Polyangium mundeleinium: one gene and its partner. The protein of the gene in region 2 interacts with the protein of the main gene of each other region in a pairwise test. Links are inferred from orthologs where the notes say so. Each region holds a gene or a part of one and is shown on either strand. Other genes may lie near its edges. The genes, in order: ruvA and ruvC.

Region 1 (14,855 bases), 6.6 Mb from region 2 along the record:
ATCGGCGTCTGTCGCGGCCCCTCCGGCGTCGCCCACGTCAGCGCGTCGTCGCGCCCATCGGGATGGCAGCTCGCGCAGGCGCGGCCGTCATTCGAGATGCGCGTATCGCCGCTCGCGTGGAAGAGCTTCCGGCCGAGCTCGAGATCCGCCGTCGCCGCCGTCTGCGCCTTGCGCGAGAGTCCCACGCGCATGAGCGCAGGCGCCTCCGCCTCGGTCGCGTCCTTCGCGCCGAGCGGCGCGATCTGGAGCGTGCGATCGAACTGCGACCACACGACGAGCCGCCGGCCCTCCGGATCCACCGCGAGCCCTGTCGGCCCCGCGGCGACCGGGAAGCGACGCCGCTCGGCCCGCTGCGGATCGGCCGCCGCCGCGTCGTACTCGATGACCGTGTCGCTGCCGAGGCACGAGACGAAGAGCGATCGCGACCCGGGATCGATCGCCGCGGCGCGCGGCAGCAAGCACGACGCACGCGGCCGGGCCACGCCGGCCAACTGGCGCACGTCCGGCTTCACGTTCACCGACTCGCCGAGCGGCTGCTCGGTGTCCTCGTCGACGACCGCGACCGACGCGACCTCGGGCGGGTTCGAGCCGCCGCTTCCGTACCCCTCCGAGCGCTCCTCGGCGCGCCCCGGATCCACGAGCACCTGCGGCGCGAAGATCCGCCCCCCGAGATCGGTCGATTTCGCGAGCGCGAAGCCCTGGCACGCGCGCCGCTCGATCTCCTCGCCGCCGCCGAAGAGGCTGATCTTCGAGCGCCGGAACCCGCCCTCCTCGATCCCGCCCACGTCCACCGCGCGCACGCGCCTCGCCGCGAGATCGACCACGCTCATTCGCGAGCCCACGACGTGCGCGACGAACGCCTTCTTCCCGTCGTCCGAGACCACCACCGAGCGCGGCTCGCGCGGCAGCGGCACCTCGTACGTTCGTCCCATGTTCGTCGCGTCGTACGCCGTGAGCGCCGCGCCCCAGCCGCTCGTCACGAGCAGCGTTCCATCGTCGGGCGTCGTCGCGAGCGCGACCGGCTCGACCGGCGTGGGCACCGTGCACCGCGACGCGAGCGGCTGCGCCGGATCCGCCTCCGGCTCGAGCACCTCGATCGCCGCCTTGTCCCGGAGCGCCACCACCACGCGACCATCGGCGGCCACGAGGATCTGCGACGGCGTCCCGCCGAGCGGCGTCGTCCCGAGCTCCTTGCCCGTCGCGACGTCGACCGTGTGAAGGTTCCCGTCGTCCTCGTCCGCGACGTACGCGATCGTCTTGTCACCGGCCTTCGCCAGCGCGACCACGCTGCCTTGCCGCGCGCCGGCGAGCGGCTTCGCGCCCACGCCCGGGCGCACGCGCCCGCAGCTCCTCTCCCCGACGCCCGGCGCCTTCGCCTCCGCGCCGCCTCGTCCTGTGTTCCCACACCCCGCCGCGAGACCTGCCGTCGCCGCAGCAACCAGACCGATGACCGCAACGCTCTTTCGCATGGCGCCTCAACCTCCACGGGAGGCGCTCGCATTCCAAAAACAGGACAGCGGCGCCCACGGAGGAAACCATGGACGAGCGTAGCCGCCTTTTGTTTTACGCGTTGCGAAAAAAAGGGGCGCTCGGCTCTCCCGCGCCGGTCAGCCCATGCCGAGCAGCTTGTTCATGCTGGCTTCATCCGCCGGCGTGAACGGGTGCTGATCGAACTCCGCGCTCGTGACCCACTTGAACGCGTTCACCGCGAGCGGCGCGGGCTCGCCCGAGGTGATCCGACACTCGTAGAGGTAGAGGTCCACGACGTACCGCTCGTACGGGTGGCTCACGAAGGAGATGAGCTGCCCCGGCTCGACCTCGACCCCGAGCCGATGGAAGACCTCACGCTTCAGCGCCGTCGCGTCCGTCTCCGCGTCCTCCACGCGCCCGCCCGGGAATTCCCATAACAGCGGGAGCAGGGCCGTCGGACGGCGCTGCGTGATGAGGTATCGCCCCTCGGACTCGATGACGGCAGCAACGACGCGGATCGTGCGCGGCGGTTCCATGGCGGACCATTCTCCCCCGTCGGGACGCGCGGCGCCAGAAGCCGCTCGCCCGGAAAACCGTCTCAGGTCTGAATGTTGATCCGGAAGAGCTGCTGGCCCATGAGCAGGACGTCCCCGTCGACGAGATCCACCTCCGACGAGATCCGGCTGAACGTGCCGTTGGAGCTGCCGAGATCCGTGACGAAGAGCTGGCCACGCTCGTAGCTGATGCGGCAGTGCAGCCCCGAGACGTAACCGTCCTCGGGGAAAAGCACGTCTCCACGCTCGCGACCGAGGTGCAGGCCCGTCTCCGGGATCGGGAACGAGTTGCCCGTCGCGTCCCGTCCGATGATCAGCGCGATGCGACCCACGTAGCCCTTCGACGGGCTGCCGAGCCGCTCGACGCCGTCCGCCGTCGCCGGCATCGCCGAGAGCGCCTCGAAGCGGACGATCTCCTGACCGATGCGGAACACGTCGCCGATCACCACGGCGATCGGCTCGTCGCGGTACAGCTTGCGGTAGACGCCGTTCAGCGAGCTCTCGTCGCGCACGCTGAGCTTGCCGTTCTTCGACGTGAACGTCGCATGCCGCGGCGAGAGGTAGTTGTCGCCCGCGAAGATCGCTCCGACATCACGGCCGATCGTGAACGTCGCCGACGGGAGCGTGTACGAGCCCGCCTCCGAGCCGTCCGCGCGGAGCGCCGTCAAGACGACCGTCATCGCGCTCGGCGTCGAGGCCACGGGCGGCGCCGCGGGCGAGGCCATCGCCGGCACGCTGCCGGGCTTCGGCAGCTTCGCGCCGCACGACGCGCAGAACCGGTTCGCCTGCGCATTCGTGTGCCCGCAGTCCTTGCACACCACCGGCACCGTGGACGGCCCGGCCTGCGCAGCGATCGGCGGATGCACGGCCGCGGGCGCCGGCGGGAATTGCGCCACGGCGCCCTTCGCCCCCATGTCGTCGGTCACGGCGCCCGGGCGAACGGCGGGGATGCCCTGCGGCGGCGTGCCACCCGACGCAAACTTCTTCGGAGACGCATCCCTCGGCAGCTCGGAGCCGCAGCCGAGGCAGAACTTGTAGTGGTCCTGGTTCTCCTTGTTGCACTTGGGACAGGTAATCACGCCGCCTCCTCGGGGACTGCCGACACCAGCCCACCCGGTCCGCGCGGAGCATATTCGGGCCGATTTTTTTTGTCGAGGCTTCTGACGCCGCACCCGAAGCGCCGCTCGCGCGACGCGCCGAACACGTTCGTCCTTGAGAACGATTTACTTGGAGGAGAGGAGCGCGAGCGCCTCGCGCACGAGGTCCCCGAGCGGCTCGGTCTGCACGCGCGCTCCGAGCGCCGTGACCGCACGCTCGGCCTCGGCGGGCCGGAAGCCCATCCGCGTGAGCGCGCCGTGCAAAAGCTCCGCTTTGCCCTCGGGCGCGACGGGCTTCGGCGCCTCGGCGCCCTTCGCGACGACGGGCGCCGCCGCGAGCTTGCCCTTGAGCTCCAGGATGAGCCGCTCCGCGGTCTTCTTGCCGACCCCGGGCACGGCCACGAGCCGCGACGCCTCGCCACGCGCGATGGCCGCCGAAAGCTCGCCCGCCGGGAGCGCGCCGAGGATCGACATCGCGATCTTCGGCCCGATGCTGGAGACGCCGATCAGCGAGCGGAACGCCGCGCGATCGTCCCGCGTTGGGAAGCCGTAGAGCGCGAAGGTGTCTTCCCGGACGTGCGTGTGCACATAGAGGGTGACCACGTCGTCACCCTCCCGCGACGCACGACCGAGCGCGCCGAGCGGCACCGTGACCTCGTAGCCGACCCCCCCGACGTCGATGACCACGACGCCTTCGGCCGAGTCCTCGACGATGCGGCCCGTGAGCCTGCCGATCAATCCTTCTTCGCTCCCTGCGCGATCCAGCGACGAACCGTGTCACGCGACGCCTGCGGGAGGAGGTCGCCCGTGAGCGGCATCGAGCCGCCGCACGCCGCATCGCAGACGACGGCGGCGCACGTGAGCGTCCCGTCCATCTTGTGCATGAGGAAGCTCGTCTCGGGGCTGTTCGGCTCGACGATCTTCATCCCCGTCGCCTTCGTGGCGGCGACGCCGACGTTCTGCGCGAAGATCGCGTCGATCTCCGCCGGGGTCGGGTCCGTCGGGCCGTTCGCCGGGCCGAGGTAGGGTTGGCCGGGCTGACCGGAGACGGCGCCATGGCACGCCGCGCCGCCGAGACCGCAGGAGTTGCGGAAGATCGGGAGCACGTCCTTGGTGAACGCGACCGCGGGGGCCGCCTTGTCGAACGACCCGTAGTCGTAACAAGAGGAGTCCCCATTGGTTCCCTCGTCGGAACAACCCGCCACGCCGAACGCGAGCGCGGCGAGGGAAGCAAGACCAACCATCGTCAAGGATATGAATTTGTTCGAGCGCTTCGACATGGCCCCGACCCTACCAGAATTCCGGGCCATGACAGCACGTGACAGCAGGGGATAGGCCGCTGCTCGCTTGGCCCACGCCCACCTCGGGCACTACCATCGGGGCGGCATGCGGTCCCTCTGCGCCCTCGCCTTCGTCCTCCTCGCATCCGGCTGCGCCGGCGGGGGGCAAGACGCGCTCCGCAAGGAGATCGAGGTGCTGCGCCAGGAGGTGGGCCGCGTCCGTGCAAACAACAACATCCTCGCGGCCCGCGTCGAGACGCTCGAGCTGACGAACGCGAAGCGCGCTGCGCGTCCGCCGGCGGCGGCCGTGAGCGCCCCGAAGAGCGCCGAGGACGATCGCCCCTCGCTCGACGTCGTGCACCTCGCGCCGACCGCAGAAGGCGGGACGGCGGCGTCGCTCGCGCCGATCGCTTCCGCTCCAACCGATGACGACCCGGGCGGCGCGAACGAGCCCGACGACACGCCTCGCCCGGTCCTCCGCTCCACGGCCCGGGGCGAGGTGATCACCCAACCTGCGGCTCCCGCGCCTGCGAGCCTCGCGAAGGCCAAGCGCCCCCTCCCGAGCACCCCGAGAACGGCACCATGAAGGACACACGCGCCCTCGCTGCCCCCGCCATCGTCCTCCTCTCCCTCGCGGCCGCGGGCCACGCGGGCGCGCAGGACGGTTCCGATGCCGCCCCCGCGCCAGGCGGCGCGCAGGTCACGATCGTGCAGGCGCCCCAGGCGCCGCAAACGCAGGTCGTCGTCCCGGGCTACCCGCAACCGGGCTACAACCCCGACGCGCATTTGCCTTCGAGCTCGCGCTCCACGCTCGACACCTCGCGCGCGTCCGACGGCTTCGACCTCGTCCCCGACGCGTCGGCGAGCGAGACCGTCCGAGGCACGGCGAACGGCGGCTTCGTGCTCGAAGGGCAACACGTGCCGGAGCTCCACAGCGTACGCACGGGCGACACGCTCTGGGACATCTCGACCCGCTACTACAAAAACCCCTACGGCTGGCCGCGCCTCTGGGCGCAGAACCCGCAGATCCAGAACCCGCACTGGATCTACCCCGGCGATCAGGTGCGCCTGCGCGACGCCGGCGACCGCGATCTGCCCGGCATGCGCCGTCTCCTCTCGGGCACGCGCAAAGTCGCGCCGCAGACGATCTTCCTGCGCGACACCGGCTGGCTCGACAACAAGAAGGACGACGTGTGGGGCGAGATCGACGGAAGCCCCGCGGACAAGATGCTGCTCAGCGCGGGCGACGACGTGTACGTGAAGCTCGACGAGGGCCACGAGGTCGCCGTCGGCCAGCTCCTCACGATCTTCCGCCCGCTCGTGACGAGCGGCGACGCCGCGCAAAAGGGCCAGCTCGTCTCGATCCGCGGCACACTGCGCGTCGACCGGATCAACACGCAGACGCGCATGGTCCGCGGCCGCATCGTCGAGTCGCTCGACACGGTGGAGCGAGGCGCAAAGATCGGCCCCATCGATCGAAGCTTCGTCGTCGTGCCGCCGGTGGCGAGCGCCGACGACATCGAGGCGCGAATCGTGGCAGCGCTCTACCCGCACGCGTTTTACGGGCAGAACCAGGTGGTCTTCCTCGACAAAGGCGAGAAGGAGGGCGTCAAGCAAGGCATGCGCTTCTTCGCGCTCCGGCGCGGCGATCGCTGGCGCCACACGCTGCGCGGCGCAGGCAAGTTCGCGACCGTGCGCCCCGTGATCGAGGACGATCGCGCCGCGCAAACCGAGAACTTCGCGCCCCCCGGCGACGAAAGCCTCTTCCCGGACGAGACCTACGCCGAGCTGCGCGTGGTCAAGGTCCGCGAGCACACGGCAACCGCGCTCGTGACGGCGTCGTCCCACGAGATCGAGCGCGGCGCGTTCGTGACGGCGCGCAAGGGGTACTAGCTCAGGGAGCGCCCGGTCCACCCAGCCAAACCGGGACGAACCGCGGCGAGACGAGCGAAAGGATGCACGCGGCGGCTGCGAGCACGGCGCCGCCGTGGAGGAGCGCGAGGCCTGCCCGCGTCAGGCCCTTTGGCTGCGTTTGTCCGACGGAGCTCGCGGCCGCCAATGCGTTGGCGAGGGGAATCGCGAACGCGAGCCAGAGGAGCGGCGACGTACTCTCGCCTGGGGACTTCGGCGTGACGAGCGCGGCGACGAGCAAGTACGCTGAAAACAGGTAAATCGTCGGACTCTTGATGCGCTGCGCCGCGAGGTGCGCGCGGCCCTGGCGGGCGCCAAGGACGCCTCGGACCACGGCGACGACGACCGCGGCGAGGAGCCAGAGGACGCTGAGGAGCCAGGCGAGGGGGTGCATCGCTTCCGCGCGGAAGATTCCGCCATACCACGAACCACCCGTACGTCCGTCGTGGTAAACAGAGAAACCATGAAGCGCGCTGCCCTCCCGCTCGGTATCGCCCTCCTTGCTGTTTACGCGTTCCTGCCGCTCGGCTGTGGCGGCTCACAGCCTCCGGAGCCGCAAGGCCCCGACATCGGCGTCGTCGATGCGACCGTCGTGGTCGAGACGTGTCCGGATTCGAAGACCATGAACGCGAAGGCTGCGCACGCTGCGATTCAGAAGCTCGTCGAGAAGTGCAGCACGGTCCCGAACGGCACCGCGCACTTCTCGACCACGCTCATGCCGGGCGGTCGGATCATGCTCGCGTCCCCTTCCGGCAATCCGGCGGACGGCGTCGTGCCCACGTGCGTGCTCTCGAACCAGCTCACGCACCGCGTGTACCTGAGGCAGCCGTGCAAGTTCGACGTCAAGCTCGAAGAGCGCAAGGTCCAGCAGCAGGCTTCTGCCGAGCCCTGATCTGCTTTACCGCGGGCAGTACCACGACGGCAGCGGCCATGGGTTCGGCGTCTGCGTCATGAGCGCCCAGCCGAAGTAGACGAAGTCCACGAGCAGCACGAGCCCACCCGCGCGCGCCACTGCCGTCACTGCGCTCGGCCGCGACAGCCAGCGCGCCCGCGCGGCGATCACGTACACGAGCAACCCTGCGGCGATCGCGAGCACGAGCCCGAGCGCCGTTCGCCCGTACCAGTCCATCCCGAGCCCTGCGGGCCGCGACGCGAAGACGAACCTTCGTTCGAGCGGCAGGTACCAGGGCACGGGCGACTTGCGCGCTGCGCTCACGAGGAACGCGAGCCCGTACGCGAGCCGTGCCGCGAGGAACGCGAGGAAGAGCCGCGCCGAGGGCGAAGGTGGTTTCGTCTCGCTCATCCGAGCCCCCGCACCGACGTCACGAGGATGCCGAGCGTCACGTTCAGCCACACCACGCCACACACGAGAAAGCTCATCACCGCGTAGATACGCACGAGCCAGCGCTCCTCCGACGGCCGCAACGTGAACGCGAGCGCGCCGAGCCCGAGCGCCACGACGAGCGTGAGCGACGCGTACACCTCTTTGACATCGAACAGCCCGGCGTAGAGCGGCGCGTACCGATCGAGGTAGATGCCCCGCACGTGGTAGCGGTACGTCGGGTAGAGCATCGCGCCCACGGCGAAGGTGAAGACGTACGCGACGGCGACGACCTTCGCCCACGTCTTCTCGGTCGAGACGCGGATGAACCGATCGCGCAGGTAGTGGCGCATCGTGAGGGCGTGGTGGGTCGCGGCGCCGACGAGGACGATGCTGCCGGCGGCGTGCAGCACCATCAGGAGGCGCCGCGCGCCGTAGAGGAACACGGCCTCGGCTTCGGGCGGCGCGCAAGGGTCGATCATGACGAAGCCTCGGTTCGTCGCACGCGGGGGCACTCGGGATCGGGGCGGAAGTCGTTCGTGGCGTGCCGCGAGACGACCTGGCAGCCGCCGCGACAGACGGAGAACAACGTGCAGGAGGCGCAGGGCTCCGGCGGATTCGCGTGGTACGCGCGGAAGCGATCGATCTCTTCGCGCGACGAAGGCGAGAAGCTGCACGGCGCGTCGCGCCCGGAGACGTCGAGCCCGCCGAGGTGCCTGCCGGCCTCGCACCCGAAGACGCCGAGAGAAGCGAGCATCGCGGCGGCGTGCGGCTCGGCCGCGAGCGCCTCCGACAGGAGCGGCACGAGCGCACAATCGATCCGGACCGAGAGACGCCGCCGGTGCACGATCGCCGTGATCGTGGGCCAGAGCGCCTCGCGTTGCGCCTCCCCGAGCCGCGCCTCGAAGTAGCCGATCCCTGCTGCGCGCCCCTGCGGCTTGTACCGCAAGAGCTGAAGCTCCCCGGCGCCGAGATCGGCGACACGCTCGGCCGTGGCTTCGAGCTGCGCGAACGATCGCCGCGTGAGCACGACGTTCACGCCGACGGGGATCCCTGCACGCGCGAGCATCTCGATCGCCCGCTCGGCGCCCCGCGCGCCGTCGAACCCGCGCACCGCCGCGTACGCGCCGCCCACGCCGTCGTGGCTCACGTTGATTTGCGCGAACGCTCCGAGCTCCTTCGCGCGCTCCTCCCGCAACCCGAACCCGCTCGTCGTCATCACGGGCACGAGCCCGAGCGAACGCGCGAAGGCCGCGAGCTCGCCGAGGTCCTCACGAAGCAGCGGCTCCCCGCCGCCGAACGCGACGGTCGAAGCGCCGCGCTCGCGCACGGCGACGAGCCTCGCGCGAAGCTCGTCGAGGGAAGGCTCCGCGCCATCGGAACGCGCGTCGAGGTAACAGCCTTCGCACGGCGCGTGGCAACGCGCGTTCACCGCGAGGTGGACTTCGAGCGGGCGTGGCGGCGCGGAGGGGTCGATGGGTTGCCCCGAGGGAACCCCGAGCCGCTTGGCGAGCGCGTGATCGACGGCGACGAGGGTTCGATCATCAAAACGAACCCACGCGCCGAAGGGCTCGGGGCGGGACCAGGGGGGCATGTGGGGGAGCGATCTAGTGCGGACGGGCGCGGGCGTCACGGGAGCAGGCGGGCGGGGGTGGAGGCATCGAGGGAGCACGCGCTCCGAAGCCGGGAGCGACCTCTTTGCCGCGACTTGCACCGGGCTGGAGATGGGCGAGCGGAAGCCGAGCATGCGGACGAAAGACAGGGGGAAGACTCTCCACGCCGCGACCTCATCCCCCCCGACCGACGAGCCCGCCTCGACGCGCTTCGGCTTCGTCCCCTGGGAGCCACGACGCCACGTCGAAATCCATCGACCTCGTGTCTCCCGAGGCTCGACGCCGTCTCTCGGGACCGACGACCCCACCGCGGATCCCTACGACCTCGTGTCTCCCGAGGCTCGACACCGCCTCCCGCCCCTCGACGACGTCGTGTCTCCGAGACACGACATCGTCTCCCGATCCCGCGGCTTCGTAGCTCCGGAGGCTCGACATCGTCCCTCGGCCCCACGGCCGCGCGTCGGAATCCAGCGACCTCGTATCTCCGGAGACTCGGCACCGTCCCTCGAAAGGGACGAGCCCGCGTCGAACTCCAGCGACCTCGTGTCTTCGGGGACTCGACACCGTCCCCTGGGGCCGACGGCACCACGTCGAACGCCTGATGTCCTGGTTTCCCTGAGGACGGGACGTCCGCGCGGTGGAGGTACGGCACAACCAGCTTTACCTGGTCGCACGGGAACATGCGCGGAGGGAGGGGGTACGGCGACGGGCGCGCCGTCGCCGTACGTGTGGCGGGTGTCTGAAGCTACTCTGCTGGGTCGTGTTCGATCCGGGTCAGGGGCTGCGGGTACGCGAAGTCGAACAGATTCTCGCTAAATTCATTCCACGCCCGTTCATAGGGGTCCGACGAGGGATTGAATCTCTCCGGATTTGCCGTGACGACATTGTAGACATTTCCGCCTACTGGAATGCACATCCCGATCTCTTTCTCCGTGAGGTCCGGACGGGACCCCGCGCCTATCTGGAACCAGGTCATAAGGAATCCCGCGTAGGTCGCAGCGTATCCGGCGACAGTAGCCCCGAGCGCAAGCGACTTACTTTCGACGACGTACGCAATCAATCCGAACCCCATGGCGTCCAGATCGGCCACGGCTGCCGTACCTATCGCCAAATCCAGGGAGGTTCGATCCTGACTCGGCTTGGCGACGATGGAAGCGAGCGTGAGCATATCTCCGAAGAGCCCGAAGCCCTTGCCGAATAGTGTGGGGAGAAACTCTTCTGGAGCGAGCTGGGCCTTGCTTGTGATCAAGTAGCCTACGTAAGCGGCTGATTCGGACAGGACAGTGTAACCCATGGCAGTATAGCCCAAGGCCGACGAGATATCGTTCCTGAGCCCATCGTAGGAGACGGGGAGGGTTGCGGCCTCGGCCGAGGACACCGGCACCGGGTCGACCTGGGGCGGCGTGTCCCAGTTCTCGCCCTTGCTTCGATACACTGTGCTGGGGGGGCTATTGCCGAAGTAGTAAGAACCGCTCCCTCCGCCATCGCCACCACTACCACCAGGGAACGTGGTCCCGAACTCCTCGGTCTTCACCTCGACGTCGACTTTACCGCCCTTGACGGGAATGCAATCCTCGTCCTTCTTGCCCTCCTCGTCCAGCCCCGATGGATCTACGACGGAAAGCGGACGATTCCACGCATAACTATAGCGGTTCAGGTCCGCGAGCATGAACGGCGCCTGCACGATCGGATCCGGGCTGATGAAGCGTCCCACCGAAGGTGCATACATCCGCCCGCGCATGAACGTGAATCCTCCGTCGAGCCGGCCCTCGTGACCGGTGAAGCCGGGCTTCACCAGCGAGTCGGTGCTGAACAACGTCGAATCGGTCCAATCGTCCGGATCACGCGCCTCGCCCCAGGGGCTGTAGCTGCGCTCCTCCACGACGTTCCCATTGGCCGCCATGACCAGGTCGGTCGATCCCAGCGCATCGGCCAGCACATAGTGGACATCGGCCTGCGTCACGTTGCCCGTCGTGCCGTAGAGCCGCGTCAACTCGGCCACCGTGCGGCCTCCTACCTTCACCACGTAGGTATGCTTGGCCATCGCGAACGGCTCGTTGAGCTTGCGCTCGCGCCGGTAGAGCTCGCCGACCAGCACCGTCTCCGTCTGGCTCTGGTCGTCGAAGCGCCGCACCCGATTGCCGTCGGCATCATAATCGAGCTCCAGCTCGTAGTCCGGCAGGCTCATGATCGACTTCACACGGCCGAACGGATCCCAGGTCAGCGCGGTGTTCACGCTGTTCACCGAGCGGGCGATCAGCGCGCCATTCTGGTTGTACCAGAACTGCTCGTCACCGGCGCTCGCGAGCCTCTCGTTCTGGTAGGTGTACGTGCCGACCCCCGTGCGATCCAGCAGATTGCCGAACGGGTCGTACGCGTAACTCTCGGTCCTGGTGTCCGCGCCCTTCTCGGCCAAGGCGCCGACGAGCTGATGCTTCGGATCGTAGCTGAACGTCTCGCTCTGCTCGCGCACGTGGTCGATGCGCTTGTGCAGGTCCATGCCCTTCGTCCATTGCACCTCGAGATCTTGCACCGTGACGGACGTATTTTGCTGCTCGACCACCGAGCGGATCGTCTCGAGCCTGCCGGTCGAAGCATCGAATTGACGCGTCGTCAGGGTGCCGTTGCCGAGCCGCTCCTCGTGCGTTCCGCCGAAGGGATCCGCCGCGAGCTGCTCCCAGAACGTGGACCCTTCGTTGCCGGTGACCTCCAGCAGGTGCCCATAGGCATCGTAGGTCCGCTGGACCGCGAACGACGTGCCGGCAAAGGGGTCCGGATAACGCACGTTCAGGGGGCGTCCGAACGAATCGTAGTCCATTTCGACGGTGAACGAGTCACCGTTGATGGTCCACTCCGTCGTGTTCAGTCTGCCGAAGGCGTCGTACAGGTAGAGCCTGGAATTCCCGTCGCGCGAGACCGACTCGTGCAGGGCCCCGGGCCGCGTCACGTCATAACTCCAGAGGGTGGTCCCGCCTTCCGAGTCCAGGATCTCGTCGAGCCGGCCCAGCGCGTCGTAGTGATGAAGGAGCTCCTCGCCCTCGGCATTGAGCGAGCGCCTCATCTGACCCAAAGGATCGTAGTCGAAGGTCTGCAGGCCGGTCTGCGCGTCGTCCAGGGTCAGGCGCTGGTTGTAGAGGTCGAGCCCGATGAGCACCGGCGAGCGCAGCGCGGTCGGCTGGCACGGGGCGACCTGGTTCATGCCCTCGAAATGGCCATACTCGTAGCACATCTCGGTGTAGCTGCCGGGAACGTTCGCGTCCTCGACCTTGTGGCCGTCCGCCGAGCGCACGAGGTTGCCTCGCGTGTCCGTCAGGATCCAGGTCTGGTTCTCGTCCGGATCGATCTGCGTCGTCTTGAGGCCGTCATAGATCCAGCGCGTCGAGGTGAGCCCATCGATGCCGCTCGGATCGATGCGCTCGATCAAGCGGCCCTGCACGTCGTAGTACATCCTCGTCCACACCACCGGCTGGCCCGTCTTGACCGGCACCGACGTCCTCACCAGGCGTCCCCGGTGATCGTATTGGGCATAGCGGAACACCTCGTATTCGTCCTTGAAGCCCTTCGACACGGTCTGCGCGGGGCGGCCGAGCTCGTCGAAGGTCGTCTTCGAGTGGCCGTGTCCGGGCGTGTCCACAATCATGCGCGGAGGCAGGAATGCCAGGGGCTCGTAGGTGATCGTCGTGCCGGGGCTCATCGGCGTGTTCTGGGCCCAGACCTGCGCGAAGGTCGGGCGGCCGAATCGGTCGTAGTTTTGGATCGTCTTCACGCCGCTCGGATCGGTCGAGGAGAGGCGCGTCCCGAGGCCCGGCTCCCAGGTCATCGAGGAGATGTGACCCAGTGCGTTCGTGCGCGTGATCGGGAAGACGCCATTCGCGCCATACGTGAGGACGGTCGTCCGATCATTGCCTTCCGCATCCCAGACGTGAACCGAGTTCACGTTGCCGTAGCTGTCGTAGCCGTACGCCGTGAAGGAGCGATGCTCCGGGAGATCCGGCTCCACCGTGACCAGATCGGTATCGCCGAACGCGTTGTACGTCATCGCGACCGTGCGGATCTTCGGCTGGGGATCCGCGGGCACGAGCTTGTGCGTCACCTCGCGCTTGCGGAGCAGCCCGAGCTGCCAGCTCGTGAGCCGGTGCTCGTATTCCAGTTCGGTCTCGTAGCGCGCGCCGGAGATCAGGTCCTCGCTGCAATACGTCGTCGGAAAGCCCTGCGCATCGAGCGCGCCCGTCGCCCACATGTCCATGGTGCTCATGCAGGAATCCGGGTAATCGACATCATACGTCGTCGAGCCAATGCCTTGCCATTGGTCGGTCAGCGGGACCATGTCGCCCAGCGCCACCATATTCTCCACGGCCTCCGGCGTCAGGGTGTACCACGGCTGCGACGAGCAGCAGTCCCACCAGGCCTCGACGTCATCGAACGTGCGCACGCGCGAGTTCATTTTCACGGGCTGGAAGTAGTACGTCTCCGGAAGAGGGCCTTGCCAGTCCGGATCGCCCTGGAAGTCACCTCCCAGCAGGGCATCGTATGCGTAGTTTTCCAGGACGGCCCGAGCTCCCTCCGGATGCTCCGGATCGGTGTTCCGGATCATCGTGACCGCCGCGGTGAGCCTTCCCGCGTTGGGAATGATGACGGAACCACTGGCGAAGTTGTTGGGTTGCTCCGGGTAGTGCCGGTAAAGCTCCGAGCGCACGCTGGCATAGTCCTGCGTTGGGGCATCCGGCCCGGTCGCTCCGGCGTCGTTCAGCATCCGGCGGGTGAAGCCGAGGAACTGGTTGCCCGCGCGGTAGCGCTGCGCGTCCTCGTAGAAGTAGTTGGTGCGCTGCGACCCGACGGTCGGCGCAATTCCCAAGGGGCTGAACAGGCTCGACACCAGCGGCCGTGCGTCGAAGGGCCGTGAATCCGAGTCGTTCGTGTAAGAATGCCACTGCCACGAGCATTCGGACTCGCGATAGACGCTCACGTCGGTCATGGGCTTGTACTGCACGGACCATGCCGCCCCGTGGCCGTTCGCGACGCGATACAGGAGGTCGGGCACATTGCCCTGCCGGATGTGGAAGTCGAGCAGCCACGGGTCGTTGTGCGGGTCGCTATCGCCGTCCGGATTCGTGGTGCGAGCCATCACGTCCAGCAAGCCATCGGCGTTGTAATCGCCGAGCGACAGCATTCGCTCGTCGAGCTTCCACGGCAGGGCCGGCAAGGTCGTCTGGGTCCACTGCAGGGCGGCAAACGCATTCAGCGGATACTCGAACACCTGAGGACGCGCGTCCGGGTCCTGGGGGGCGTCGTTGCGCATCAGCAGCTCGGCGCGCCCGTCACGGTCCCAATCGACGAGGTGCGCGCTCAGGAACTGCGCGTGAAAGGACGCGGCGCCATACGTGTGGTCCCAGTCGTGGCTCCGGACGAAGTGACCACCGATGTTGAGCCACACCTCGATGCGGCCCTCCCACTGCGCGCCCCAGTCGTCGAGCATCTCGCCGTCCTGCTGGTTCACGAACGGGCTCAGGTTGTTTTCTTCGAGCGTGGCGTCGGATTCGAAGCGCACCACGTCCGGCAGCCCGTCGCCGTTGACGTCGCCCACCTTGTCCGCGCCGAGGCCGTTGCCG
Region 2 (14,605 bases):
TGTAGAAGACGCTGATCGCTGCGACCTCGGCGAGCGTCGGGAAGAACTCGAAGCGCAGATCGGCGTTCACGATCGTGGTGCGGTCGAGGTCGGGGTTACCCTGGATTTCGCGGGCACCGAAGTAATCGGTGAACGAGAACGGCGCGAGCTCGCGGAGCTGCGGGCGCGCGAGTGTACGCGTCACGGAGGCGCGCAGGTTCGAGCGCTCGTTCGTCTTGAAGACGAGCCCGAGCGAGGGCAAGAGGTCCGTCGTGGAGAGCTCGACCTGCCTGGGCAAACCCGTCGACGAATCGAACGTATCGAGCCTCTGGGACGACGCTTCGAGCCGCGCGCCGAGCACGACGCGCATCCACGGCCGGATCGAGGCGTCCGTCATGAAATACCCCGAGAACGTGCGCTGCGTGGCGTCGTACGCGTCGCTCGGCCGCGTGTATTCGTCGAGGGTGAGGACGCTCCCGATGTACTCGTTCGTGAAGAGCTGATCCGGCGGCAGCGAATACGCCGCCGCCGCCTCCGGCGTCTGCGCCGTCGGGATGTACCGCAGGCGCCGCGCGTCGAAGGCACGGTCGCGGACCTGCACGAGCCCGCCCACCTTCACGCGCACCGGCGTGTCGCCCCTCCGGATCGGCTGCGTGTAATGGAGGGCGCCGCCGATCGCCGTCTCAGCCTGATTCGCGTAGAAATGCAGGCCGGAGAGCGTCGTGCTCTGCCAGGCCTTCCGATCGGCGTCCTGCAGATACACGTTCTCGCGCGTGCCCGGCTCGTCACTCGTCGCGAGGGACGTCGTCAGGTTCCATTCCAGGGTCGCGTCATTCACATGGCGAAGCTTGTGTTCGCCCGCGAGCTGGCCGAAGGTGAGCGCTCGGCTCGCGAAGCGGAGCCGCGTATCGTAAAACGTCCGCCCCGAGCCGCCTTCCTCGTTGAGCCCGGCGATCTCGCGCGCCTCGTTCTCCGACGAGCGGCTGTGCAGGCCGAGGAGCGTGACTTTGTGATCCTTCGCGTACCTGTAGGTGAGCCCCGCGAACCCGCCCCACGACACCACGTCGACGCCGTTCTCGAAGCGATAGTTGTTCTGCACATCGAGCGCGTCCGACACGTTGGGATCGGTCTTCAGCGTCCCGAGAATCCCATCCCGCCGGATCTGGAATCGCCGCCCGTACGTCAACGCCGCCATGTATCCGAGCTCGTGATCCGCGCCGAACCTGTGGGTATTGCCGAGCGTGAGGTTGCCGCTCATGTTCGGCAGCGCCATCGTCCGCGTCGTCGTCATCGGCTTGTTCAAGGCGCGGCCGAGCTCGTTCACCTCGCGCGTGGAGACGAGCGAGCCGTCCGGCTTCTCCGCCCCCTTGGCGGCTTTGTAGGCCGTGGGGAAACCACGCGGCAGCGCCCGCGTCCCGTCGTCGATGCCGAGAAAATCGGTCCCGCCGCCCGCGTAGGTGAGCCGCTCCCGGAACGTCGTCTCCGTGTTGACGCCGAGGTAAAACGTGCCGCTGATCGTGAACTTCTCGGGCAACTCGCGGGTCGACACGCGCACCGAGCCGCCCGTGAAATCGCCCGGCATGTCGGGCGTGAACGTCTTGATGATCGTCAGATCGCTGAGGACCGTCGTCGGGAAGAGGTCAAAGGGCACAGCCTGCCGATCCGGCTCGGTGCTCGGCAGCGGCACGCCATTCAAGAGCGCATTCGTGTACCGGTCACCGAGGCCGCGCACGTAGACGTACCTCTGCCCGACGACCGACGCGCCGACCACGCGCCGCGCCGCATCCGCCGCATTGCGATCCGGCGTCCGCGCGATCTCCTGCGCGCTCACCGCGTCGCCCGTGTGCGCTGCGTTCTTTCGGAGGAGCGTCTGCGCTGCCGCCGAGGCCCGATCCGGGTCCGCCTCGATCTCGACGACGATCTCCTGCTTGCTCTCCTCCGTCGATAGCGCGACGTCGACCTTCTCGACCGCGCCGGCCGTCACGCGCACGTTCTGCACGCGTTGCGCCTTGTAGAGCTGATAAAACACGCGCAACTCGTAGGTGCCCGGCGCGAGCTCCAGCCGGTATCGACCGTCGAAATCCGCGATCGCCTTCTTGTTCGTCCCGACGACCGACACCTGCGCGTCGATCACGGGCTCCTTCGTCTTCCCGTCCGTGACGACGCCCCAGATGGCGCCCTTTCCGGCGGGCGCGGGGCGGGACGGGTCCTCCTCGCCGAGGAGCGCCTCGTCCGCGCCCTCCTGGGCCAGCGCGAGCGCCGGGAGGAAAAGCGTGAGCGCCGAGGCGAGTGTCGCAATGGTTTTTCGCATGGGGAATCAGCCGCCGAGCTTCTCGGTCAAGATTGCAATGCCCTTGGCCCCGCCCCTCTTCGCGATATCCATCACCTCGACGGTGATCCCGTACGGCGCGTCGTCCGCCGCGTCGAAGTAGAGGAGCTTGTCGGCACGCGCCGCGAAGATCCGCGTGAGGCGATCCCGCAGCTCGGCGCGCGAGACCTCGGATTGGTTGATGCGGATCGCGCCCTTCGCGTCCACCGTGAGCACCACGGGTTTGTCGGCGTCCGGGGGCGGCGGCTCGTTCTTCGCGTCGTCGTCCTTCTTCGGCAGGTTCAGCCATAACTGCTTGTTGAGCAGCGGCGTCACCACCATGAAGATGATGAGCAGCACGAGGACCACGTCGACGAGTGGCGTGACGTTCATCGTGGGCGCGACGGCGCCGCCCTTTTTCCCGCCCGAGGAGACGTTCATCCCCATGGCTAGCTCTCCTCCCCCGCGCCGCCCTTGCCTTTTTGGCTCACGCTGAGCGCGACGCCCGTGTATCCGGCGCGCTGGCACGCGGCGAACGCGTCACGCATCTTCGCGTATTGCACCGTCGCGTCTCCCTTGAGGACGACGCGTCGATCCGGCTCGCTCCCGTGCATCGCCTTCAATCGCGCTTCGAGCGCCGGCACGTCCGCGAGGACCTCCTTTTCGAGGAAGAGATTGCCCCGCGCGGTGAGCGTCACGGTGATCGGATCGAGCTTCGATTTGTTCTCGTCCGGCTGAATCACGGTCGGCAGTTCCACGCGCTCGCCGTGCTCGAGCTCGGGCGCGATGACCATGAAGATGATGAGCAGCACGAGGACCACGTCGACGAGCGGCGTGATGTTGATGTCCGGCTCAGGCAGCTTCTTCGAGGATCCGCTCTTCACTGGCGCGCCCATGCTGGTTCTCCATGTCGTCGAGCAATTCGCCTGCGCTTCGCTCAAGCGCCGTCTCGACCGCCGTGATCTTGCCCGTGAGGTAATTGAAGAAGAGCACCGACGGAATGGCCACCGAGAGGCCGAGCGCCGTCTCGATGAGCGCCTCCGAAATACCCGCGCTCACCGCGCCGAGGCCGCCCGAGCCCGTCGTCGCAATGCTCTGGAACGCCGTGATGATACCGACGACCGTGCCGAGCAGCCCGACGAACGGCGCGACCGATCCAACCGAAGCGAGCACCGAGAGCCCGCGCCGCAAATCCGCCGAGAGCGCCTCGCGCCTGCGCTCGACCTCACGCCGCGCGAGCTCGACCGGCGTCAGGTTCCCCGCCCCCTCGCTCTCCGCGCGGAGGAATCGACGCATCGCCGAGGAGACGAGGCGCGCGAGCGCCGAGAGGCGATATCGATCCGAGACGCGGAGGAGCTCCTCCGTGTCCCAGGCGTCGAGCAGCGGCTGCGCTTCCTTCACGAAAGCCCGGGTCTCGGCGTTCATGCGCGCGAGCGCAATCACCCGCTCGACCACGACCGCGATGGTCGCGATGGACATGAGCACGAGCACGAAGGCGATGAGCTTCGAGACGAGGCCCATGCTCGCCCAGATGTGCGCGAGATCGAATTGCATGGTTTGGCTCCTTGGTCGAACGGGATTGCCCGACGACCAAACTACGTTTTGATCTTGAAATTGAACCTTGCGTTCTGGTACGTGGCCACGGGGCGGCCTTCGACCATGGCTGGCTTGAATCGCCACGTCTTCACGGTCGCGACCACGTGCGCCGCGAGCCGCGCATCCCCTCGCACGACGGTCACGTTCGCGACGTCGCCCGATTCGGTCACGACAAACCGTACGATGATCGTGCCCTCGATCCCCTGGCTCTTCAGGTCCTCGGGATAAGGAGGCTGCGGCTTCGATATCGGCGAGGGCGGCGTGCCATCCTCGCCGAGGACGACGGGCCCCGCCGCTTTGGGCGGAGGAGGAGGCGGCGGCGGGGGCGGCGGCGGAGGCGGCGGCGCGGCAGCCGGCGCGGTCCCCGTTCCTCCGGGCGTCCCGCCCGAGCCCTCGCCCGAGCCCTCCCCATACTCATCGTCGCTCGCCTTTGCCTTGCTCGGATCCGCCTCCTTGGGCATTTCCGTCGGCACTTCCACGGGCACGGCGATCGGCTTGTGCTTCGGTCCGGGCGGCTCCGGCGCTTTGGGCGCCGCGTCCACGGGCGGCGGCGGAGGCGGCGGTTTTGGCGGCTCCACCGTGGGCGTGAGCTCGACGGCGACGACCTCCTCCTCTTCTTCCACGGCGGGCGCGCTCGATTTCATCGTCGCCCCGACGACGCCGACCGCCGTGCAAATGGCAATCGCCGTCGCGTATCCGATCAGAAGCCTCTTGCCGCGCCCGGGATCGCTCTCCCCGACGCTCCACGCCTCGAAGCCCATTGCCGTCTTTCCTCGGCCCCCACCTTGACGATCGTTCGTGACAACCTCGTGAACGTCGCGAAACGATCACGTGCGCGCCGCATGACGCAATTTTCAATCGGGATGCGAGTCGGGCAGATCGGGCGATCCACCGAATCGATACCCGATCCCCCGCACCGTCTGCACATAGTCGCCCGCGGGCCCCAGCTTGTCGCGGAGCCGCTTCACGTGCGTATCGACCGTGCGGGTCGTGATGTCGACGTCCATACCCCACACCCCTTCGAGCAGCGCGCCGCGCGTCTGGACACGCTCGCGATTCTCGTACAGGGCGAGCAGGAGCTTGAATTCGAGCAAGGTGAGCTCGATCTCGGCGCCGTCGACCCATACCCGGTGCGCCTCGTCGTCGATGCGCAGCCGGCCGAACTGGAGGACACGGCGCTCGGTCGTCCGCGCCTTCACCCGCCGCAGAATCGCCTGCACCCGCAGCATGAGCTCGCGGACGCTGAAGGGCTTCACCACGTAATCGACGGCGCCGAGCTCGAAGCCGACGACACGGTCGACCTCGTCCCCGCGCGCCGACACGATGACGACCGGGGTCTCGCGGGTCTCCTCGCTCTGCTGCAGGCTCCGGCAGACCTCGGTGCCCATGAGGTCCGGGAGCATCATATCGAGCAGGATGACGTCCGGCCGACGCTCGCGCGCGAGCCGGATCCCCTCCTCGCCGCGCGCCGCGAGCAGGACCTCGTGCCCCGCCTGCCGGAAATTGTAATCGAGCACCTTGAGGATCGCGGGCTCGTCCTCGACGACCAGGATGCGTGCCATCGCACCCGGGTGTATCCTGTTCCTGTTACGGCCCGATGAAGCCCGTGTTGCAGGTTGGCGGGGAAATGCGGCGTGCGTGACGGATTCGTGAATTCGACGTGTCGAAACGGCGAGGATGCGCCTCGCGTGACGAATTCGTGAATTCGAGGTGTCGAGAGCTTTTCAGCGAGGAGCTTTGGCGCGCAGGGCGGCGCGCAACGTGGCGAGCTCGCGGCGGAGCGGGGCGATGAAATCGGCGCTGATCGTGCGCTTCTGCCCCTTCATCGCGCGCGCGGTGTGCCACTTGCTGAGCGCGAGCCGCGACGCGGCGCGGATGAACGCGCGCCCCTCAGCGCCGCGCCACGAGAACGTGCACTGGATGCGGCCGACCGGCGAGCACACGAGCTCGAGCTCCTCGTTCGTCAGGTTGCCGATGAGCACCTCGTCGCGGAGGAAATTGCGGATCGTGCGGCCCTTGCGGATGACGAGCGCGATGATGATGCAGAAAAACATCGCCACGAAGAGCAGCCAGAAGAGCAGCATGATGACGAACGCGTCGGGGATGACCGTGGGCACGAAGTTCCAGAGCGCGTGCAGGAAGACGCCCACGAAAAACCCGCCGATCGGCGCGAGCCAGCGGACCCACGTCTTGCTCGACTCGCGCGCGATGCCGAACCCGATGCCGGTCATCGACGTGTAGAGCGGGTGCCCCCACGGCGCGAGGACGCCGCGCAGGAAGAAGGTCGTGCCGAGCTGATCGGCCATGTCCGCGCGGGCGTAATAACTGACGTTCTCGACCGCGGCGAACCCGAGCGCGCAGAACGTCGCGTAGATGATGCCGTCGACGACGCCGTCGAACTCGCGCCGGAGGAAGTAAAAAAAGCCCAGGATGGCGAGCCCTTTGAAGAACTCTTCCGAGAGCGGCGCGCTCACCACGGTCGTCACGAAATTGCCGACCTTGGGCCCAAAGAGGCCGTCGAACACGATGTGCACGCCCGTGTTGATCATGCCGGCGAAGCCCGTCGCGACGACCGCGCCCCACAGGAACGCCATCGCGAGGCACCACCACGGCTCGGGATCGTACCGATCGAGCACCATGGGCACGAAGAGGTAGAAGCCGAGCGGCAAGAACGCGAAGAGCGAGCCCGTCAGGACGGCCGAGAGCATGCGCCCCGGCGCCTTCGACAGGAAAATCTCCGCCATCGTGAAGAGGATGTTCAGCACGACGCCGGCGAGCATGCCGACGATCCAGAGCGCGAGCCCCACCCCGCGGCGGCGCTTGTCCGGATCGAGCTCCGTGGGCGCGCGCGGCGGGGGCGCGCCGTGGCCCGGTGGTGTGTACGGCGCCTGGCCGGGATAACGTGGTTGCTGCGGGGCGTAGGGAGCGTGGCCGTAGGGCCCGGGCGGCGATCCGTAGGGGTTGTTCATGGCAGAACGCCCGACGCAAGGCGCCGGGCGTTCGATCATCCTACCGTCTGTGCCGCTGCGCGCGCGAGGTCAGTCGGCGACCTTCTGCTGAATGACCACGTGCGGCGAGGGCGAGGTCGGCGCGTTTTGTTGCTCGGCGCTCACGATGAGTTCGAAGCTCGTGAGCGGCACCGTCGCCGTGGGCAGCGAGCCCGTCCGCTTGTCAGCGTTGTACGCGAGCGACCCGATGCGCTGCCACTGGCTGCTCGAGTCCTTGCGGGCCCACACGACATACGCCGTGGCGCCCGGCATGAGCCGATCCGGGGGAGCGAGGTGCTCCGCCTCGATGCTCACGGTGGTCAGAACCGTGCTGCTGTTGACCTCGGCCACGATCTTCGCGTCGGCGTCGGGCGCGCGCGGCGTGCCCTTGGCCATGTACTCGAGCGGGCCGCCACACGCCGCGACAAGCAGCGCAAAGGCGACCGAAAGCATCCCGCGACCCATCCAGCTATGCGCGTTCATCGCACCTCCAAGCAACATTCGATCTACCAGACTTTCCGTCCGGTTGCATCGTTTCCGTCGATTCTCACTCAAGGCTTGACGACGCGCGTGCCGGGCGGCGGCGTGAAGTCGAACTCGCCCTTGGCGACGGGCTGGTTGACGACAGGGGCGCTGAAGTCGAAGCGGTTCTTGTTGCCCTGCGCGTCGAGGATGAGCACGCGGCGCACCTGGTTCGTCTGCGCGTCGACGTAAAGGAGGACCTTCTGGTAGGCGGGCGTCGCGTCTTTCGGCGTGCCTTCGAGCACGTATCCGCCCTCGAACTTCATCTGCGCGGCGTCGAGCAGCTTGAGGTTGAAATCCTTCACGAGCTGGCCGGTGCCCATGAGGAACGCGAGCGCCGCCGGGTATTGCGAGTTTTTGACCGGCGTCTCGAACATCTGCTCGTTTTCTTTCTCGTAGACGCGGATCACCTTGCCGTCGGACACGACGCGGTTGCCGTTCGGCGCGTCGTACGACCAGCTCATCTTGCCGGGCTTCTCGAAGGTGACCGTGCCCTTCGACTCCTTCTTCACGTTCTGGACCTTGATCGTATAGGTCTGCGCGAACGTGGCCTTGAAGGTCTTCGTGGAGTCGTAGAACGCCTGAACGCGGCGGCCGATCTCCTCGGCCGTGGGGCCCTTCGCAGGCGCCGCAGCAGGCGCGGCAGGCGCGGCGGCCTGGGTGTGGCCATCGGTCGAGCAGAGCAGGAGAGCAGGGACCACGGCGCATGCCGCGAGGAGGGAGGGGATCGAGAGGAACCTTACCTTACGCATCATTTTCTTCCTGTTCCGCGTAGTTGGCCGGACCGTGGGTGCCGCGGGGTTGGACGCAGGGCGCCCGCAGGCGATGCAAGATCACGGGACGTTCGCACGCCGCCGAGCCGGGCGAGCGGGCGCAGAGGCGGCAAGCGCCGTCTGGAAACCAACGACGTTGCAGTGCGTGAGCGCGATGGCGAGGGCATCGGCGGCGTCCGACCGAGGCGGCGTGCCGAGCCGGAGGATGGCTGTGACGACCATGGCCACCTGGCGCTTGTCCGCCGCGCCCTTGCCCGCGACGGTGCGCTTGACGAGCGCAGGCGGGTACTCGGACGTCTGGAGCGAAGCGCGGGCGAGCCGGAGCAGGACGACGCCGCGCGCATGGCCGAGCTTGGCCGCGCTCTGCGCGTCCTTGGAGAAGAAGATGCTCTCGACCGCGGCGTGCGAGGGCGCGTACTGCGTGATGACCTCGCCGAGGCGGTCGTCGATGTCGACGAGGCGGTCGGCGAAGGTTCCGTCGAGGTCGACGTCGATGACGCCGTGGGCGACATGCTCGACCCGCGTGCCGACGCGCTCGAGCACACCCCACCCGAGGTGGCGGCTGCCAGGATCGATGCCGAGGACACGCACGCGGGGCGTTCTAGCAGACCCCGTGGCCGCGGCGGGGGAAGATCTTGTGGGGGTTCAGGAGGTTCTTCGGATCAAAGACGGCCTTCAAGCGGCGCTGGAGCTCGATGAGCTCCGGGCCCTGTTCGAGCGGGAGGTATTCGGCCTTGGAGGTGCCGACGCCATGCTCGCCCGTGAGCGTGCCGCGCATGCCGATGACCGCACGAAAGAGGCGATCGAGGCCGCGCTCGACGCGCGGGCCGGCGTCGGGGTCGTCCCAGAGGAAGTTCACGTGCAGGTTGCCGTCGCCGGCGTGGCCGTAGGAGAGCATGCGGATCGAGGTCTCCTCGCTGATGCGATCGATCTCGCGGAGGAGGTCGGGCAAACGCGTGCGAGGGACGACGACGTCCTCGGAGATCTTGTAACGGGCCATGGCGCGTGTGGCCGGAGAGAGGGCGCGGCGCGCTTCCCAGAGGCGCTCGCGTTGCGCGGCGTCCTGCGCGACGAGGACGTCGAGCGCGCCCTCGGCGACACACGCCTCGCCGATGCGCTCCATGGCGGCCTCGCACGAGGCGGGATCGCCGTCGACCTCGATGAGGAGGAGCGCGCCGGCGCGTGCATCGACGGGGACGCCGCGGGCGCGGACAGCGGAGAGCGCGCCGGCGTCGAGGAGCTCGAGGCAGCGCGGGACGAGGCCGGCGGCGATGATCGCGGAGACGGCGCGGCCGGAGGCGAGCGCGGTGTCGAAAAGGCCGAGGAGCGTGACGACGCTCGGAGGCTTCGGGATGAGCTGGAGCGTGGCCTCCGTGAAGACCGCGAGCGTGCCCTCGCTGCCGACGAGCAGGCTCGTGACGTCGTACCCCGTGACGCCCTTGACCGTGCGGCGACCAGTGCGGAGGCGGGTTCCGTCGACGAGCAGCACTTCGAGGCCGAGCACGTACTCGCGCGTGACGCCGTACTTGAAGGCGCGCGGGCCGCCCGCGTTCTCCGCGAGGTTGCCGCCGAGGGCGCACATCTTGAGCGAGTTCGGATCGGGCGGATAAAAGAGCCCCTCGGCCTCGACCGCGGCGTGGAAGTCGCCGAGGATGACGCCCGGCTCGACGACGGCGACGAGCTCTTCGCGGTCGATCTCCTTGATGCTCCGCATGCCGAGCGTGGTGACGACGATGCCCCCGCCGACGGGGACCGCGCCGCCGGATTTGCCGCTGCCCGCGCCGCGCGGGACGATCGGGACCTCGGCCTCGCTCGCCGCCGCGAGCGCCCGCAGGATGTCGTCCGGCGTCTCGGCGACGACGACCGCGTCGGGGATCACGGGCTCCTGATCGGACTCGTCTCCCGCGTACGCCTCGCAGTCTTCGGGCGAGGTGATGACCTTCGAGGGCCCGAGGGCGCGATCGAGCAAGCGCCGCGCCTTGTCGACGGCGGCAGCGGAGGGACGGGGGAAAGGCGCGCGACGAAGCACGAACGATTTCTAGTACGGATCGCGCGGAGCGGCGACGGTCCCCTTTGCGCGTCCTCTGCGGCCTGGTATCGAGGGGCCGTGCACCGCGTCATGGTTGTCTTCCTGGGCGCGCTGGGCCTCGCCGGCGTGGGGTGTGGGGACGAAGGGCCTGCGAGCTCGACGGGCACCCCGAACGAGCCGCACGCCTGCTCCGCGGACGCCGCGCCGACACGAACGGCATCGTGCGTGGTCGCGTTCGAGCCCGGCGACGACGCGGGGTTCGGGGCGGATCGGTTCCCCGAGGTCATCTACGGCGAGCCGCTCGGAAACGGCACGACGTCGGGCGGGCTCGACGTGCTCTCGCTCGGACGAGGCGGCTCGATCGTGCTCGGCTTCGGCGGCAACGCGATCATCGACGGAGAAGGCCCGGATTTCGTGGTGTTCGAGAATCCGTTTCTCGTGTCGGACGATCCGAACAACGTCTACGCAGAGCTCGCCGAGGTCTCCGTCAGCGCCGACGGCGAGACCTGGCACGTGTTCCCTTGCGCCGAGGACACGAAGCCGCCCGCAGGATGCGCCGGGTACGCTCCGGTCTTCGCGAACGGCGATCTCGGCGTCTCCTCCATCGATCCCAGCGTATCCGGCGGCGACACGTTCGATCTTGCGGAGCTCGGCATCGAGGAGGCTCGATTCGTCCGCGTCCGGGATCTCCAGGGCATCGGCGCGGCGCCGAGTGCGGGCTTTGATCTCGACGCGATCGCCATCGTGCACCCCAAGGTGCCTTGACGACGAGCGACCGGGCGGCGCTCGCGGTTGGACATCAAAGCATCCCGGCTCGCCTGCGTTCCGCCCGCGGGTGAAACGGCTTGCGACGCGGAGAGGGCAAGCTTAGGAAGAGGCTCCGGTCGCCGAGGGGCGCCGCGTCTTCGCAAGGCTCGCTGCTTCGTCGGTGCCTTCCCTCCCTCTGCATGCTGACTGCCGACGTCGAGCCACGCGAGCTGCCGATCGCGGACGAGTCTCTCGGACTCTTGCTCGACGCGGGACAAGCGCTCGGGAACGTGACCGACCTCGGGCCGCGGCTCGCCGCGGTGGCCTCTCGCGTGGCCCAGTGGATCCGAGGGTTTTGCCTCGTTCACTTGCTCGAAGGGGGCGGCGCGCGGCTCGCCGCGGTGGATCACGAGGACCCCGTGAAAGCCGAGCTCCTCCGGCAGCCGTGCATGCAAAGGAGCCCGGCGCTCGACTCGACGAAGAGCCCGCTCGCGCACGTCATGCGCAGCGGCGTGGCGCAGGTCCTGCCCGAGACCTCGGACGCGATGCTCGCCGCGACGATGAGCGACGACGAGGCCCTCGCGGTCCTGCGCGCGGTCACGATCACCGCGGGGATGCTCGTGCCGATCGTCTGGCAAGGACGCGCGCTCGGGGCGATCACGCTGGCGGTGAGCTGCAAGGAGCGGCGGATCGTAGGCACCGATCTGAAGGTGGCCGAGGAGCTCGCGCGGAGGATCGCGCTCGCGGTCGTCGAAGATCGAGCGACGCGGGACGAGCACGAGGCAGCCCGCGTCGCGCGCGCGGCGATGGACCGCACGAAGCGGCTGCATTCGATCACGCGGCGGCTCTCGTTCGCGCTCACCGCCGCGCAAGTGGCCGAGGTGGTCGTGGAGCATGCGCGGAGCGAGATGGGCGCGCATGCCGGGTCGATGTGCCTGCTCGATGAAGAGCGCGGGGCGCTCGTGATCGAGCGGGCCTCGGGCTACGCGAGCAGCATCGTCGAGCCGTTCAAGGTGATCCCGCTCAACACCCGCCTGCCGCTCACGGATGCGGTGCGCTCCCGCCAGCCGATCTTCCTCGCGACGGTCGAGGAGTACCTCACGCGCTACCCGCACCTCGACCGCGTCCAGCGTGATCAGAAGAGCCTCGCGTTCGCGGCGCTCCCGCTCCTCGCGCAGGGTCGGGTCCTCGGGGCGCTGGGCCTCTCGCTCGCGGGGACGCGGCGGCTCGACGAGGCGGAGCAGCACTTCCTGGAGTCGGTCGCGGAGCACTGCGCGCAGGCCCTCGAACGCGCGCGTCTCTACGACCTCGAACGCCGCGCGCGAGAGGAAAACGACAGGCTCTACCGCGCGTCGCAGGCGGCCGTGCGGGCGCGCGAGGACCTCCTCGCGATCGTGTCGCACGATCTCCGAAATCCGCTCGTCGCCATCAAGCTGGCCGCCACGCAGATCGGGCGGGAGGCGGGTGAGGACGCGCGGACCAAGAACAAGACCGCGCTCATCCTGCGCTCGGCGGACCGCATGGATCGCATGATCCGCGACCTGCTCGACGCCTCGCGGATCGAGACGGGCGGGCTCGCGCTCTCGGTCGGGCGCGAGGACGTGCGCGCGGTCGTGCGCGAAGCGATCGATCACTTCAAGCCGCTCGCGGCGCCGAAGGGCATCCAGATCGACGAGGAGCTGCCCGACGAGGCACTCTTCGCGCGGATCGATCGCGAGCGCGTGCTCCAGGTGCTCTGGAACCTCGTGGGGAACGCCATCAAGTTCACGCCCGAGGGAGGCGTGGTGACCCTGCGCCTCACGTGCGAGGGCTCGTTCGCGCGCATCGACGTCGCCGACAGCGGCCCCGGGATCCGGAGCGAGCACCTGCCGCACGTCTTCGATCGGTACTTCCACGCCGAGACGAGCAAGACCTCCGGCACCGGGCTCGGCCTCTTCATCGCCGACGGCCTCGTCCGCGCGCATGGCGGCACGATCCACGTCGAGAGCGAGCCCGGCGTGGGCGCGCGCTTCTGGTTCACGTTGCCGCTCGGAGACGCGGCTTAGAGCAGATCCAAGAACGCCCGCAGCGCCTCGCGCTCGCGCGCTTCGAGCCCCGCCGCGCCCTCGGGCGCGCCGTCGTGGAAGAACACGCCTTCCGCCGACCAACGCGCCCGCGCCAGGAGATCCGCGAGGTCCTTCGCCGCACCGCTCGTCAGGTACGGGCGCTTCTTGGCGAGCCTGCGCAAGGAAGGCACGCGCGCGCCGCGCTCGTGCACGTAAGGGACGACGCCCGTCTTCTGGTATTCGTTCGAGGCCCAAACGATCGGCCCCGCGGGCGCGAAAATCAGGCTCTCCCAGCGCTCGAAGGGCAGCCGGCTGCCCTTCTCGTCGGCCGAGAGCCGCGCCTCGTGGCACCCCTCGCAGCGCGCCTCGAAGAGCTTCGCGCCCTCGCGTTCGAGCGCTGAAAACGCGCTTCGTCCCGCGGTGCTCGGGTTCTGCCGGTGCGAGAAGCCCATGAGGAAGGTCATGAGCGCGCGGCGAAGCGCGAGCGGGTGGGCCGGCTCTGCCTCCGATCGGCCGAGCGCGGCGAGCACCGGGTGGGTTCGGGCGTCGAGCGAAAACCAGGGTGAATGTCCGCTCCCCGCGCCTGCCACGCGGAACTCGGCGTGCGCGACCGAGGACAGGTCGGGATCGAGCGCGCGCGAGAAGTGCGGCCGGTTGTTGAAGAGGCCGACGAGCGGCTTCGTCACGACACGCACCTCACCGCGACCCGTGTGGTGCACGCGCCCGTCGACGTACCCCTCGAAGTGGCACGTCTCGCAGGTGAAGCGGCTGTGCGCGTCCTCCGTGCCGTTCTCCGGGGCCATCAGGTTCGTGAAGAAGAGCGCCTCGCCGAGCCGCGCCTCCACGCTCGGCGGCGCAGGCCCGTCCCGATCGTCGACGGGCACGATCCGCTCGCGTGGCTCGTCCGGACGCACGATCACGAACGCGTCGAGCAGGGGGTTCGCTCCAACGAACCCGCCGCCGGGCAGCCTCACGAGGTCGCGCAGGCCCGGCACCGTGGGGCTCGTCTTCGGCGGGCTCGCGAGCGCTGTTCCGCTCGCCTCGAACACGAGCCGCGCCGACGCCTCGCCGCCGTACCCCGTGACGAGCGCCGCGAGCGTGCCGTCCTTCTCCTTCGCGAGGTGCAGCGCCTTTGGCGTCACCACGCCGAGCTCGCCCACGTTCACCGCGGAGAGCAGGCGCGCCGCGCCGCGCTCCACGCGGTACAGGAAGACAAACGAGTCGACGTAGCCGAAGAACCCGCCGCGCCGATCGAGCGGCCGATCCTCGACGCCCCCCGCGAGCACGAGAAGCCCCGCGCCGTCGGGCACCGCCGAAAAACTCCAGATCGGCCCGTCGTGGACGATCCGCGCTTCGCCTGCGGAAAGCGCGCGCCCCACCTCGTCCACCGGCCTCACCACGAGCGCATGCGCGTGGAGCGCATCGACCACGACGAACGAGCCCACGCGCTCCACGTGGATCGGCCCGCCTCCGACGACCACGTCTTCCCGGCGCGCAGCGATCTCCCCGTCCGACCCTTCTTCATCCTCGGGCCAGAGCGTCACGAGGCGCCCCTCGTGCTCCTCGACCGCGTACACCACCCCCTCGGGCCCGACGGCGACGTCACGCAGCGCTCGCAT

The links.
Region 1: the proteins of ruvC (region 2) and ruvA interact in binary tests that used the Escherichia coli proteins (3 or more experiments, as listed by UniProt). The link is inferred for Polyangium mundeleinium from one-to-one orthologs.

Annotation. Positions count from the first base shown.
Region 1 is NZ_JAQNDO010000001.1:3,297,587-3,312,441, reverse strand. Bases 2,054-5,048 are described here. They hold ruvA (Holliday junction branch migration protein RuvA), read right to left. Parts: upstream 3,860-5,048; coding sequence 3,248-3,859; downstream 2,054-3,247. Other genes in these bases: POL67_RS13405 (LysM peptidoglycan-binding domain-containing protein), read left to right, coding at 4,984-5,048; POL67_RS13410 (hypothetical protein), read left to right, coding at 4,508-4,987; POL67_RS13415 (hypothetical protein), read right to left, coding at 3,856-4,401; POL67_RS53585 (FHA domain-containing protein), read right to left, coding at 2,069-3,103. Also shown: POL67_RS13435 (c-type cytochrome), read right to left, coding at 1-1,469; POL67_RS13430 ((deoxy)nucleoside triphosphate pyrophosphohydrolase), read right to left, coding at 1,608-2,006; more of POL67_RS13405, read left to right, coding at 5,049-6,294; POL67_RS13400 (hypothetical protein), read right to left, coding at 6,296-6,706; POL67_RS13395 (hypothetical protein), read left to right, coding at 6,776-7,204; POL67_RS13390 (hypothetical protein), read right to left, coding at 7,211-7,615; POL67_RS13385 (hypothetical protein), read right to left, coding at 7,612-8,115; POL67_RS13380 (radical SAM protein), read right to left, coding at 8,112-9,227; POL67_RS13375 (RHS repeat-associated core domain-containing protein), read right to left, coding at 9,992-14,855. UniProt on the Escherichia coli protein: The RuvA-RuvB-RuvC complex processes Holliday junction (HJ) DNA during genetic recombination and DNA repair.
Region 2 is NZ_JAQNDO010000001.1:9,896,812-9,911,416, forward strand. The notes cover bases 6,992-9,736. They hold ruvC (crossover junction endodeoxyribonuclease RuvC), read right to left. Parts: upstream 8,757-9,736; coding sequence 8,226-8,756; downstream 6,992-8,225. Other genes in these bases: POL67_RS39000 (hypothetical protein), read right to left, coding at 6,992-7,353; lolA (outer membrane lipoprotein periplasmic chaperone LolA), read right to left, coding at 7,422-8,147; POL67_RS39015 (FAD-binding oxidoreductase), read right to left, coding at 8,767-9,736. Outside these bases: POL67_RS38965 (TonB-dependent receptor domain-containing protein), read right to left, coding at 1-2,290; POL67_RS38970 (ExbD/TolR family protein), read right to left, coding at 2,297-2,734; POL67_RS38975 (ExbD/TolR family protein), read right to left, coding at 2,737-3,171; POL67_RS38980 (MotA/TolQ/ExbB proton channel family protein), read right to left, coding at 3,140-3,841; POL67_RS38985 (energy transducer TonB), read right to left, coding at 3,883-4,644; POL67_RS38990 (response regulator), read right to left, coding at 4,738-5,445; POL67_RS38995 (PrsW family glutamic-type intramembrane protease), read right to left, coding at 5,608-6,852; more of POL67_RS39000, read right to left, coding at 6,922-6,991; more of POL67_RS39015, read right to left, coding at 9,737-10,194; POL67_RS39020 (cell surface protein), read left to right, coding at 10,273-10,959; POL67_RS39025 (sensor histidine kinase), read left to right, coding at 11,142-12,986; POL67_RS39030 (YncE family protein), read right to left, coding at 12,983-14,605.